Regions from separate parts of the Butyrivibrio sp. AE2032 genome, predicted to be linked through region 1. Evidence: a T-box and tRNA genes for the amino acid it is inferred to sense, from the RefSeq annotation. Region 1 holds a T-box; the other holds one or more tRNA genes.

Region 1 (6,543 bases):
TTAAGGTTCTCATCAACAGCCTTTACGCAGCTGTTAAGCTTTGAAAGAAGCCACTTGTCCATAACAGTAAGCTTATCGAGCTCAAGCTTGTAGTTTGCCGCATCAAAACCATCGATATTAGCATAAAGTACGAAGAATGCATAGGTATTCCAAAGTGTTCCAAGGAACTTACGCTGTCCCTCCATAACTGCGTCTCCGGAGAAACGGCTTGGAAGCCATGGAGCAGAGTTTGTATAGAAGTACCATCTGATTGCATCTGCACCGTACTTCTCAAGAGCATCGAAAGGATCAACAGCGTTGCCCTTTGACTTACTCATCTTCTGTCCGTTCTCATCCTGAACTAGTCCAAGAACGATAACGTTCTTAAATGCAGGCTTATTGAAAAGAAGTGTTGCCTCAGCATGGAGTGAGTAGAACCATCCTCTTGTCTGGTCTACAGCCTCTGAAATGAACTCAGCAGGGAACTGCTTCTCAAAGAGCTCCTTGTTCTCAAATGGGTAGTGGAGCTGTGCAAATGGCATTGCTCCTGAATCGAACCAGCAGTCGATAACCTCTTTTACCCTGTGCATCTTCTTGCCGCACTTAGGGCAGGTGATCTCAAACTGATCGATGTATGGTCTGTGAAGCTCAACTGTCTCAGCAGATGGATCTCCTGAAAGCTCAGCAAGCTCTTTTCTTGATCCTACTGAAAGCTGGTGACCACAGTCATCGCACTCCCAGATATTAAGAGGAGTTCCCCAATATCTGTCACGGGAGATACCCCAGTCCTGAATGTTCTCAAGCCAGTCACCGAATCTTCCCTTACCGATTGACTCAGGAACCCAGTTGATCTCTTTATTGTTGCGGATAAGGTCGTCCTTAACCTCTGTAACCTTGATAAACCATGAAGAACGAGCGTAGTAAAGAAGTGGTGTTCCACATCTCCAGCAGTGAGGATAATCGTGCTCCATCTTAGGTGCGGAGAACAGAAGTCCTCTTGCATCAAGATCCTTAAGTACCTCTGGATCTGCACTTACTGCACCCTCATCCATTTCCTTCTGAGTAGGCTTACATCTGTATCCGCCGAAAGGAGTCTCAGGCTTAAGACGTCCTTCGCTGTCAACCATCTGTACTAAAGGAGCGTCATACTTACGACCAACTCTTGCATCGTCTTCACCGAATGCAGGAGCGATGTGTACGATACCAGTACCATCTGACATAGTTACGTAGTTGTCGCAGTAGATGAAGAATGCCTTCTTGTGCTGCTTGTCAGCCTCATCCTTAGCGCACTGGTAAAGAGGCTCGTACTCCTTGTGCTCAAGGTCTGTACCAACGTATGTCTCAAGCACCTCATAAGCTGCCTGTCCCTCTTCCTTAGCAAGAGATCCAAGAACTGTATCAGCAAGAGCCTGTGCAAGATAATATGTGTAGCCGTCTGCTGCCTTAACCTTTACATAAGTCTCATCAGGGTTTACGCAAAGACCGATGTTTGAAGGAAGTGTCCAAGGTGTTGTTGTCCATGCCAGGAAGTAAGCGTCTTCTCCTACAACCTTGAAACGAACTACAGCTGTGCGCTCCTTAAGAGTCTTATAGCCCTGTGCTACCTCGTGAGATGAAAGAGGGGTTCCACAACGAGGGCAATAAGGAACTACCTTGAAACCCTTGTACAAAAGACCTTTCTTCCATATCTCATTAAGAGCCCACCACTCAGACTCGATAAAGTTGTCATCATAGGTGATATATGGGTGATCCATGTCAGCCCAGAAACCAACTGTTCCTGAGAAATCCTCCCACATTCCCTTATATTTCCATACGGATTCCTTACACTTCTTGATGAAGGGCTCCATTCCGTACTCTTCGATCTGCTCCTTGCCGTCAAGGCCGAGCATCTTCTCAACTTCCAGCTCTACAGGAAGTCCGTGAGTATCCCAACCAGCCTTACGGGGAACTGTGTATCCCTTCATGGTACGGTATCTTGGGATCATATCCTTAATGGCACGGGTAAGAACGTGTCCGATATGTGGCTTTCCGTTAGCTGTTGGCGGGCCATCATAGAACATATACATCTCACCCTGGCTGCGGGTATCAACACTCTTCTGGAATATGTCTTCCTTCTTCCAGAACTCTTCAACTTTTTTCTCTCTTCCGACAAAATTCATGTCGGTCTCGACTTTTGTGTACATTGACATCTCCTTTCTTGGTCCGTATGAAGCAGACACAGACTCGAAAATGCTACGCATTTCCTCGTTCGTGTTGCTCGCCATATATTGATGTACAATTGTGTGCCAGCACACATTGCACATCACTGCATGGCTCTGCTTCACACGGAAAAAAAGCCCCGTCCTGTAAAAAGGACGAGGCTAATAATTTACTCTCGTTATACCACCTGTTTACACATACGCGCCGTGAGCTTAGCTCCGGTTGAATACGCTTCCCAATCACGCTGGGAGTACGTCAGGATCTACTTTTTATTTTCAATCCTGCAGCTCAGAAGTGATCTTCAGTCATCTCTTAATCGCACTGCCTTTCACCAACCGGCAGCTCTCTGTGGCTTTGGGAGAGCCTACTGTCTTCGTCATAGCTTTTCTATTAGATTTTAACGTTCACATAATACTACTATTTCCCTAATGGTGCAAGTAAATTTTATGTAGACCGTTAAAGATTACTGCTCCCCAGCCATAAACCTTGCAAATTCCTCATCGGTGCACTTTACATAGTGAGTGCCACCAACAAGGTGCTCTGTGCCCTTGGTGTAATCAAGCCCCGAGGTCTTATAGTCATAATTCAGGGCAATCCTGTTCTTTTCCAGCTCCGGATTTGGAATAGGAATTGCAGAAAGAAGGCTCTTTGTATAAGGATGGATGGGATTTGAGAAGATCTCATCCGTAGTTCCTGTCTCCAGAAGGTGCCCAAGGTGCAGAACTCCGATCCTGTCGGAGATGTACTTTACCATGGAAAGATCATGAGCAATGAAAAGATATGCTGCCCCTGTCTCCTCCTGGATATCCTTCATAAGGTTAACCACCTGGGCCTGGATTGAAACGTCAAGAGCAGAGATACACTCATCTGCTATAACCAGCTTAGGGTTCAGGATCAGAGCCCTTGCTATTCCGACACGCTGTCTCTGTCCGCCGGAAAACTGATGGGGATAGCGATCCGCATGCTCTTTGGCAAGACCAACCTTCTGAAGGATAGCCTCTACTCTTCTGTCCCTCTCTTCCCTGGTGTTGTAGAGCTTATTTACATCCAGAGCTTCTCCGATGATATCCTTGATCTTCTTTCTGGGGTTAAGAGAAGCCATAGGGTCCTGGAAGATCATCTGCATCTGCATTCTCAGCTTATCCTTTGTGGACTTGGACATCTTTCCGCTTATGTCCATTCCTGCAAAAGAGATCTTGCCCTCGGTAGGGTCATACAATCTTATGATACTTCTTCCGATAGTAGACTTTCCTGATCCGGATTCTCCTACCAGGCCGTAGGTCTCACCTGGATAAACCTTGAAGCTTACATCATCCACAGCTTTTACTGTATAAGTGGAGCTTATGGGGAAGTACTGTTTTAATCCCTCCACCTCAAGAAGGGGGGCTTCATTATAATTCGCTGCCATTTTCCTTCGCCTCCTTCTTCATTCTTTCTATTCTGGTCTTAATCTCAACCGGCATCTCAACCTTTGGAGCCCTTGGGTCAAGAAGCCATGTAGCAGCAGAGTGTGTCTCTGTGATCTGGAACATAGGTGGCTCAAGCTTATCATCAATCTCCAGTGCATATGCATTACGTGGTGCAAAAGCATCGCCTTCCTTCTCATGAAGAAGGTTCGGAGGTGATCCGGGAATAGTGTAAAGCCTGTCATCATCAGTTCCAAGGTCAGGCATAGCTGACAAAAGTCCCCAGGTATAAGGGTGCTTTGGATCATAGAAGATCTCATTGATGTTGCCAACTTCTACTATCTTTCCTGCATACATTACGTTTACATAATCTGCCACCTTTGCCACAACGCCCAGGTCATGGGTGATGTAGATGACAGCAATGTCTCTTTCCTTCTGAACTTTTTTGATAAGCTCCAGGATCTTAGCCTGGATGTTTACATCAAGAGCTGTTGTGGGCTCATCACAGATAAGAAGGTCAGGGTTACAGGAAAGAGCTATTGCGATAACTACTCTCTGTCTCATTCCACCTGAGAGCTGATGTGGGTACTGCTTCATTCTCTTTTCAGCATCCTCGATACCAACCTCCTTAAGAAGGTTAACTGCCCTGTTATAAGCGTCCTGTTTATCAATATGGTAATGCCAGATCATTCCCTCCATGATCTGCTTTCCGATGGTCATAGTTGGGTCAAGGCTGGTCATGGGATCCTGGAACACCATGGCGATCCTTCGTCCGTTGATGTGCTTTCTGATCCACTTCTTGTCCTGTTTAAGGATATCTGCTTCCTTCCAGGTTGCATTGGCATCATCATCTGGGTTGTAGTCGATTCCTCCCACATTGTCCCTGTAGCGGTAAATGATCTCTCCGCTGTTGACCACTGCGTTCTTTGCCAGGATTCCCATGGCAGCTCTCATGGTTACGGACTTTCCTGATCCGGACTCACCAACGATAGCCACAGTCTCTCCCTGAAACAGATCGATATTTATCCCGCGGATGGCGTGAACATCGCCTGCCGTGGTTTTAAAGGTGATATCAAGGTTCTTGATATCAAGAATTTTTTCTCGCTTCTTTTCTTCAGTCATCTTTAGTCTTCCTTACATTTCTTTTAACTTGGGATCAAGGGCCTCTCTAAGTCCGTCAGCCACCAGGTTAAAGCTCAGCATCAAAAGTGCCATGATCACTATCGGAGGAATTATCTGATAGGGATGGGTCGTAAAGCTGTTAAAGCCTTCTGAGATCAGCGATCCCAGTGAGCACCTTGGTACAGGGATTCCCAATCCAACAAAGGAAAGGAAGGCCTCTGTGAAGATGGCTGTAGGTATGGAAAACATTACCTGTGTAATAACAGGTCCAATGATGTTTGGCAGAACCTCGCTGAAAATGATGTGCATGCTGCCTGCTCCAAGGGTTCTGGAAGCAAGGACGAATTCCTGTTCCTTTAATTTCAGCATCTCGGCTCTGGCAATTCGGCTCATGCCTACCCACTCAGTGAGCATAAGAGCAACAATGATCGTAAGCATTCCGGGCTTGAACACGAGAAGAAGGAGGGTTACGATAACCAGTCTTGGGATACCGTTTGCAATCTCCAGGATCCTTTGCATCACCATGTCCACTTTTCCGCCAAAGTATCCGGAAATCAGACCATAGCTCATACCGATGATCATGTCGATGATGGCTGCTGCCACTGCGATAATAAGTGATACCTGAGCTCCGGACCAGGTTCTTGTCCAGATGTCTCTTCCGAAATTGTCACTTCCAAACCAGTAGAACACATCTGTCAGCTTGTTTTCAAAATAGTAGTTGACCATCTTCGTGCCTGAAGTGGTTGAGATGTTCTCATGTCCGTCGAAAAGACCTGTGTACTCAATGACAGGTATTCTTGGCGCCAGGTTTTTCTGTGAAAGGTTCTGTCCTGAATAGGTGTACTCGTTCATGGAAGGGCCGACGAAAGCAAAGAAGGAAATCACCAGGACAAATACAAGTCCCATTACTGCGCTCTTCTTTCTCACAAACCTTGCCACAACTTCCTTCCAGAAGCTCTGGGAGGCGAAGTTTGAATCAACCTCAATACCCGCCTTATCGCCCTTTAATACAAAATCCGCATCAGTTGGGATGTATGGAGTTTTTTCTGTTACTACTGCTTCTGCTGCCATATCAATCTCCCTCCTTTGCCACACGGATTCTTGGATCTATTACTCCGTAAAGAATATCAACCACCAGCATGATGGCGATGTACATTGCTGAATAGATAAAGCTAAGTGCTATGACCACGTTGTAGTCGTTGGACTGGATAGCGTTTACCAAAAGGGAACCAACTCCAGGGATGGAAAAGATCTTTTCAACAACCAAAGATCCTGTCATAAGGTCAACAACCAGTGGTGCCAGAACAGTAATGATGGGGATCAGGGCATTTCGAAGCGCGTGGCTGAAGATCAGCTTGTTTCCTGAAAGTCCCTTTGACTCTGCAAGAAGCATGTAGTCTGAACCAAGAACCTCTATCATCTCTGATCTGGTGAATCTTGCTATGGATGCCATGGTGAACATGGACAGTGATATGGACGGAAGCACGCTGGATCCTATGACGTCCTTTGCAGAGAACAGCATTGGGAACCACTTGAGCTTAAATCCAAACTGATAGGATAGTGCCAGAGCAAACACGTAGGAGGGCACTGACACACCGATTACTGAAATAATGGTTGCCAGAGTATCCCAGATTGTGTCGTGCTTGAAGGCTGCCAGAAGCCCCAGCAAAAGACCTACTACCGATCCGATAAGTACTGCAGCAAATCCAACACCTATGGAGATTGGAAGTCTGCTGGCAATAAGCTGGGTTATAGGAGTGTTCTTGGAAATCTTATAGCTTACGCCCAGATCTCCCCTGAACATGTTGAAAACATATTTAAAAAACTGCACCACAAT
Region 2 (6,543 bases), on a different contig from region 1:
AGTGACTGCAAATGCGGGATAGGCGCTTACGAAGATATCGTCACTGTTATCCGGCACCGATGCTTCTGTCGCTGCGGGAGCTTCAGTCTCAGCTTCTGTGGTTGCTTCAGCTGTCGTACCTTCTGCCGGCGCCTCTGCCTGTGTGCTAGTGACGGGTGTCGTCTGACCGCATCCTGCCATCGAGAGCAGTATGGCTCCGCAAAGGATCGCCGGAAGTATCTTATTTGTTCTCATGGTGTTTTCCTCTTTTTGTTTCGAGTTTGTTTGTTCTATCTGAAGATCTAGCGGTAATCGTAGTAGAGCTCGGGTGCAGTATATGGAGCCTTGATCGTGCCGTATGCCAATACGTTGCCGGTTGTACCGTCTGCTGCGGTGTTGAGAGAGTTCATCTTCTGGCTGATCTCACCGCCGGACTGATCCAGAGGAAACTTGATGTCTTTGGGTTCCGCTCTTAATGCGATCACATACAGCTCATATGTGTGCGTTCCCGGAGGATATGGTCCGATATATACCGACTGGTCGGTGTATTCTCCTTCATCAAGGTGGATCTTATCGGTCACCACGTACCAACTGAGCCAGTTGGTTGTCGTCGTGTCTATCAGGAATACCGCATAACATGAGGCACCTTCGACGGGTTCCCAGGTAAGTTCGGGAGACTGATTGCCTTCTTTCAGGCCCGTTATCTGCTTCCATTCGCCGTTCTCCATGCTCGTTGTGGTAACTTCAAAGATGGGCAGCTTATCCATATATACCTTTGAATCCGATACTTCACGGCCTGCCGCCTCATCGTATTCCTGCTCGGATATCTGAACTGCATCCGTCTTCAGGTTAAGCCTTAATTTGCTGCCTTCAGACTCGATGTCGATGAAGAGGTCGCCCGAATCAGTTACCGATCCTCCAGTGATGCTTGCGCCTTTCTCCACTGTGCAGTTATTTCCTGCCCAGGCGAGCTTTGCTCCCGTTCCGACTGTGGTGAAGAACCGCTCTGTCGGCGTGTTCTGTGCGTTGCTGAGGTTGAAGGCAAAGAGTCCGATCTTTTTGGAGAAACGGATGTAGAGGATTCCCGTATCTCCGCTTTGTATTTTTCCGCCGAACAGATCCGATATCTCATCCGAACTGGTTATGTCAGTCTTCCAACTGCTCCATACGAGTGCCGAGTTGTCGACCTCACAGGCTGTCGTGGTCTCATCCGTCATCTCCCATGAGCCGGTCGTGCCGTTCAGGCAGAATTCGAGGTCTTTTGAGACCGTCTGGGACAGTATCCCGCCCATTATGTCAGCCTCATAAGTGACGCTGACGGTGTCTTTGAGCGTATATTGCGTGTTTTCGCCCGATTCTGCCGAATCCCTTGTGTTTATTGAGTTTATAACAATGTTACTTATGCCTTCCGAGGCAAAAGAGGCGGTTATCTCACTGTCAGACAGGGGTGTGATGCCAGTGGTCTCCGTCGTGTTTACGATCTCCGCCGAACACCCTGACATGAGGATGCCAAGGAACGTTATCGCCGTGACCGGATATGCCGCTTTTATTCGTAATGACATCTTTTTTGCCCTCCTTCTGACCCGATTCTACATGGGGGAGGGAAGAGGGTATTAGAAATATCCTCACGGAAAACAGTAATATCTGCACAAAGGAAGAAAATAGTTATTCCTTTCTCTGTGTCTCCCTGTACTTCGAAGGCGTCTTTCCGACCGCATTCTTAAAGATCTTGGCAAAGTAGTTTGCATCGGGATATCCGACCCTGGCGCTGATCTCGCCTATGGGGAGCTCGGTCTTGGTAAGGAGGATCTTTGCAAGGTCCAGCCTTAAATTGAGCAGATAGTTAAGGCACGTCATGGAGGACTGTTCCATGAAGAGGGCATTTAACTTGTTGCGGTTTATGGCGAACTTCTTCGTGAGTGTTTCAAGTGTTATGTGCTCGTCAATGTGTTCGTTCAGGTATTCCGCTATCTTCGAGAATTCTTCCTGTCCTGAGGATTCTTTTTCTTCAGGTGCGACTTCCACGAAGGAATAGACGATGAAGTGCAGCATTTCCATAAGATACGATCTGCTGCGGCAGGGCCAGAAACCGTCTTTCTGTTCCAGGAGTTCCTTCTCGGTCGATAAGTAATATTCCTTAAGGCGCTTGAATCCGTTCACGGTAAGCTGGATGACGTGGTCCGACAGATCCTTTCCGGCGCCGAAGAACCTTATGAGGATATAGTCCTGATAGATTGTCTGGCCGTATGCTTCGGCGAACTCGCCCGCATCGATGCGCTCGAACGTGAACTCGTCTCTTATTGCTGAAGGCTTGAAGAATAAGACCTCTGCTTTTATCTCTTTTACGATGCGGTAATCAAGTTTGTCTCTCTGCGTGAGGCATATGAGCGCGGGAGCTTTTACCTCGAATTTTTTCCTGCCGTCTTTTATTTCGAGCACGCCCTTCTCGAGAAGAACGATCTTGTAGTTCTCTTTGTCGTTTATGTATTCGGGAAGAACAGTGCATACTTCGGGATAGATAGCGACTATCCGGTCCCATCCGTCCCAGTGACATTCGGTGCAAAGATTCATCTGTTTTGTCCTCCCCTTAAACTTCTTAATTATCGTTATTATAGCCTATAGAATATAGTGTAAATATATGTGTTTGCGGTACCCAAAAAGTTTTTTGCAAATCTTCAAAAAACCCCTTGCATAAGGCATTTTGCAGTGCTACAATCTCGCCAGATGAAGGAAGTGCCTGTCCGACATCTGAACCTGAAATATAAGGTTTGGATCGTACAGCACTTCTTTTTTTATGACTTGCGGAAAGGAAAAAGGAACAGCAGATGGCTACTATGTTGAGACAACTTACGATTAACCTCAAAGCGCTCATGAATACGGCGTTAAGCTTGGCATGTTCATTTGTCCAGATATCTTCGGATAACCGCATACGCTTTTACGGCAGCTATAGATTTAACGAACACGGACGGTCGCTATGTGAACTGACTTTTGTTTAGGCACAAGCAAAAAGACTGATTTCATAAGACCGTCCGGAATGAGAATAAAACCGGACGGTCTTTTTATTCTCGCGGACCTTGACAACTTAATCTTTAAACATTCCCTTCTCATTCAAAGGTAGGATGCCTGACTGTTAATCAGATAATGCAGGTTCGATTCCTGCGAAGGGAGCCAATAAGATGTCTTGCAGGGAAACAGGCACTCCATGCAAAACATCCCCGGGGCAATGAGGATCAGTGACCCAATTGTCCCGTATTTTAGGGCGGTAAGCTAATCCGGTGAAAGCAGCGGTTTGAAGCACCGTGTAGGTTGGATCGACACCAACACTGCCCACCAGATACGGCCGGTTTCGGGCCGTTTAAGATAAACCCGGCAACGGGGATAAAGTGACAGCGCTTAGAACTTCCGCGCATCGCGACTGCATCTGATGCAGTTCAACGGAAAACCTGTACGACCGATACCCGGTCTTCTGCTCAAGGCCGACTGGTGAGAGCATGAACGGGCAGGGGCATTGAGAGATGCCCTATACTAACTCAGAAATGGGTGGACGGCCGGCAGCTTACCGACACGAACTCCGTAAGAGACAGTGTTGGTCTGATGTCCATGAAAGGTCTTAAACCGAAAGGCAGGTCTTTCATCTTCAAGTAAGTCGATAACAAGACAAGCATGACTGTGACGGATGGACGGTATCCAAAAGGTACCGGCGTCCAAAGACAAGCCTCGCAGCCAATCTGAAGTTCGGGCTAATTAGCTCAGCGGGTAGAGCATTCGACTCCTAATCGAAGTGTCGCCGGTTCGAATCCGGTATTAACCACCATTACGGCAAAAGTGCTTGTCACGTAAAGACCGACAATGAACTTATCCATCTGTAAGATGATGGCTTACCAGCCCGCAAGGCGAAGTAAGAGACGGTACGAGTAAGTGCAACTCTAACAGTCCGCAAACTGTGAATCCTTTAGCAGGGAAGAATGTGCCCAAAGGATATCTATAAGGCTTTACGTAAGATTTTGCAGGCTTTTACAAAACCTGTGTTCATCGCAGCTACAGCTTAACAGGCTGTGTGACAGCCCGCTTCCAACGGCGGATGATGCTGCGGTAAAACGTCACTGTCTCAGCGTTTTCATTCTTCGATCATTAAAGTCTTGAATCAATAGCGGTGATCGAAGTGCATATCCTCGTGGCCGGAACAGGTATACGCAGGCGTCTCAGAAGCGTCTTTATCCCGGTTCGAATCCGGGCGGGGATACCACATACCTTCGTAGCAGAACCGGCATATGCGCCGGACTAAGAATCCGGGTCTTTTTGTGGGTTCGACTCCCACCGGAGGTACCATAAGCGCTTGTAGTAGAACGGCATATACGGCGGGTTTAAGCCCCGTGTCACTCCCGGTTCGAATCCGGGCTGGCGCACCAACATACTCGCATAGCACAACCGGACAGTGCAGCGGTCTTCTAAACCGCGGATCGGAGTTCGAGTCTTCGTGCGGGTGCCAAATGTCTGAATGGTGCAACTGGCAGACACGGCTGATTCAAGATCAGTATCTTCAGGGTTCGAACCCCTGTTCAGACACCAAAACTGCGGAGAGGAACGGCTTCCGGGCAAGCCTCATAAGTTTGATCTCCCGGGTCCGACTCCCGGCTCCGCAACCAAACATGCCGGTGTATTCCGTTAAAGAGGCGGGGCGGACTGTAAATCCGTCGTCCCAGGACACTAGTGGGAGCGTTACCCTCGACCGGCACCAGTATCGTAGCATCTTTCAAAGGCAGGAACCCCGTCTGATAAGCGGGTAACGGTAGTTCGACTCTATCTGCTACGACCATGTGGGACAGACAGGCATACAACTTCTCATCTGATCCGTGCTGAAGGTTGTCCTGTCTTACACCCACACCCCATCGGAATATAGCGCAACGGTAGAGCAGGCGGCTTATATCCGTCAGGTTCAAGGTTCGAATCCTTGTGTTCCGACCAAATGCCTCTGCCGCCGATCGGCTCGGCATACAGTCTGCAAAACTGTGTCATGCAGGTTCAAGTCCTGTCGGAGGCTCCAATCAGGGTCGCATAGGCTAACGGATAGACCGTTCGGCTACGAACCGGAAAATGGGAGTTCGATCCTCTCTGCGATCACCACATTTAAGTCCCTTGGTGTAAAGGCAGCACAGAGGCCTTTGACGCCTTTGGTGTGCGTTCGAATCGTACAGGGACTGCCAATACGCCGTGTTACCTTAGCGGGGAGGAGGGTCGGTCCTGAAAACCGTTGTGTGTAAAAAGCACTGGGAGTTCGAATCTCTCACACGGCGCCATATAGAGATCTGGTGCAACGGCAGCACAAATGACTCTGAATCATTAGATCAAGGTCCGATTCCTTGGGTCTCTGCCATATGTCGGCATAAGCCTAATCCGGTAAGGCAGCGGTTTGCTAAACCGTGAGTAGCCGCTCAGGCGGTGTCCGGGTTCGAATCCCGGTGCCGACGCCAGAGAGGATTGTTTGTTAAGGAAATCAGAACTATGTGTTCTCGTATCTTTGGTTATCTTCGATTGCAACTTTGCAACGATTTCAAAATCGTTGCAAAAATGACGCGGCAATAGTAAGAAAACATCAGACTGGGGTTGCGACAATTTCCGGAGATTTGTCGTAGCAAAACAAAAATGAAGCCTATCTTGCACGTGGCAAAATGAGCTGAAATGCCTGATTATATTGAGTTTAAAGAACCAAATTGGACGCTGAATAGATAGACTATCGGTCAAGCGGTTTCATAGTCGGGATCGCCCTGAAATACCCTATTATCCTTTCTACACTCATCTACACAAATCTACCCTTACATATATGTAAATTCACGCTGGTTTAACATATCTCTACATAAGTCTAGCCTGTACTTAAGGAACTATTTCAGATAATAGATTCTCTGAACAGATTTCTCAGATAATCAACGATTCCGTTTGCGGATTGAATAGTAGCAATCATTAGTTCGTCCGTATCAATAGTTGAAAAGTTTATATCATGACCACTATGACGAATAAGCTGTGTTAAGAAAACTCTTTGAGTTCTTCCATTTCCCTCTCTAAAAGGGTGAAGCATATTAGTTCTGCAGTAAAAGTCAACGATGGATTCTATATACTGGTTATTATCGTATCCGATATAGCAGTTTTCTTTCTGCAAGCCTGTAAATATTCTATCCGCTAGAGGTTCGATTGATTCCGGCAAAGTGAAAATAGTGCCTTTTTTAGAAATGGAAGCAGTTCTTACTTTTCCTGCCCAATCGTAAAGATCCTCAAAGATATACTTGTGTATAGCTTTATAATGTTCAAATCCAAAATCGCCATCAATAGGATTTACCTCTAACTCCTTGCATTTTGCAGTAGTGATTAGAGTTTCCATTTGCGAGAGCTTTTTCTCATCTTTAATACCGAACTTGTTTATCAAACAAGTCGTACCTTTATAACAATCTGCGGAAATTGGATCAATACTATATCCCATTAGTCTTGCTTATTAACAAGCTCAAGTGCTTTAGTCAGAAATTCATTCCATGTGATTTCATTATTGGAATATTGGCGACACAATTCATAACC

The links. The T-box of region 1 lies ahead of ileS (isoleucine--tRNA ligase). A T-box ahead of a tRNA ligase gene usually reads a tRNA of that ligase, here a tRNA-Ile.
Positions count from the first base shown of each region.
Region 2: it has a tRNA-Ile gene. The T-box ahead of ileS (isoleucine--tRNA ligase) is inferred to sense a tRNA for this amino acid. The anticodon was not compared.

Region 1 covers NZ_JNLF01000003.1:1,194,229-1,200,771, forward strand. The annotation lists gene ileS (isoleucine--tRNA ligase) at 1-2,162, opposite strand, end outside; T-box leader at 2,327-2,567, opposite strand; gene BO18_RS07345 (ABC transporter ATP-binding protein) at 2,642-3,586, opposite strand; gene BO18_RS07350 (ABC transporter ATP-binding protein) at 3,570-4,706, opposite strand; gene BO18_RS07355 (ABC transporter permease) at 4,719-5,777, opposite strand; gene BO18_RS07360 (ABC transporter permease) at 5,779-6,543, opposite strand, start outside.
Region 2 covers NZ_JNLF01000005.1:1,365,655-1,372,197, reverse strand. The annotation lists gene BO18_RS23765 (hypothetical protein) at 1-234, opposite strand, end outside; gene BO18_RS33440 (YbhB/YbcL family Raf kinase inhibitor-like protein) at 282-1,541, opposite strand; gene BO18_RS23755 (helix-turn-helix transcriptional regulator) at 1,645-2,550, opposite strand; tRNA gene BO18_RS23750 (tRNA-Asn) at 3,077-3,150, shown strand; tRNA gene BO18_RS23745 (tRNA-Phe) at 3,237-3,312, shown strand; tRNA gene BO18_RS23740 (tRNA-Arg) at 3,718-3,793, shown strand; tRNA gene BO18_RS35075 (tRNA-Leu) at 4,148-4,225, shown strand; tRNA gene BO18_RS23735 (tRNA-Leu) at 4,229-4,308, shown strand; tRNA gene BO18_RS23730 (tRNA-Leu) at 4,312-4,388, shown strand; tRNA gene BO18_RS23725 (tRNA-Arg) at 4,393-4,468, shown strand; tRNA gene BO18_RS23720 (tRNA-Leu) at 4,472-4,548, shown strand; tRNA gene BO18_RS23715 (tRNA-Ile) at 4,722-4,795, shown strand; tRNA gene BO18_RS23710 (tRNA-Ile) at 4,870-4,944, shown strand; tRNA gene BO18_RS35070 (tRNA-Cys) at 4,948-5,023, shown strand; tRNA gene BO18_RS23705 (tRNA-Arg) at 5,029-5,103, shown strand; tRNA gene BO18_RS23700 (tRNA-Gln) at 5,110-5,183, shown strand; tRNA gene BO18_RS23695 (tRNA-Ser) at 5,188-5,276, shown strand; tRNA gene BO18_RS23690 (tRNA-Gln) at 5,280-5,353, shown strand; tRNA gene BO18_RS23685 (tRNA-Ser) at 5,357-5,450, shown strand; gene BO18_RS23680 (Fic/DOC family protein) at 5,864-6,451, opposite strand; gene BO18_RS35065 (antitoxin VbhA family protein) at 6,451-6,543, opposite strand, start outside.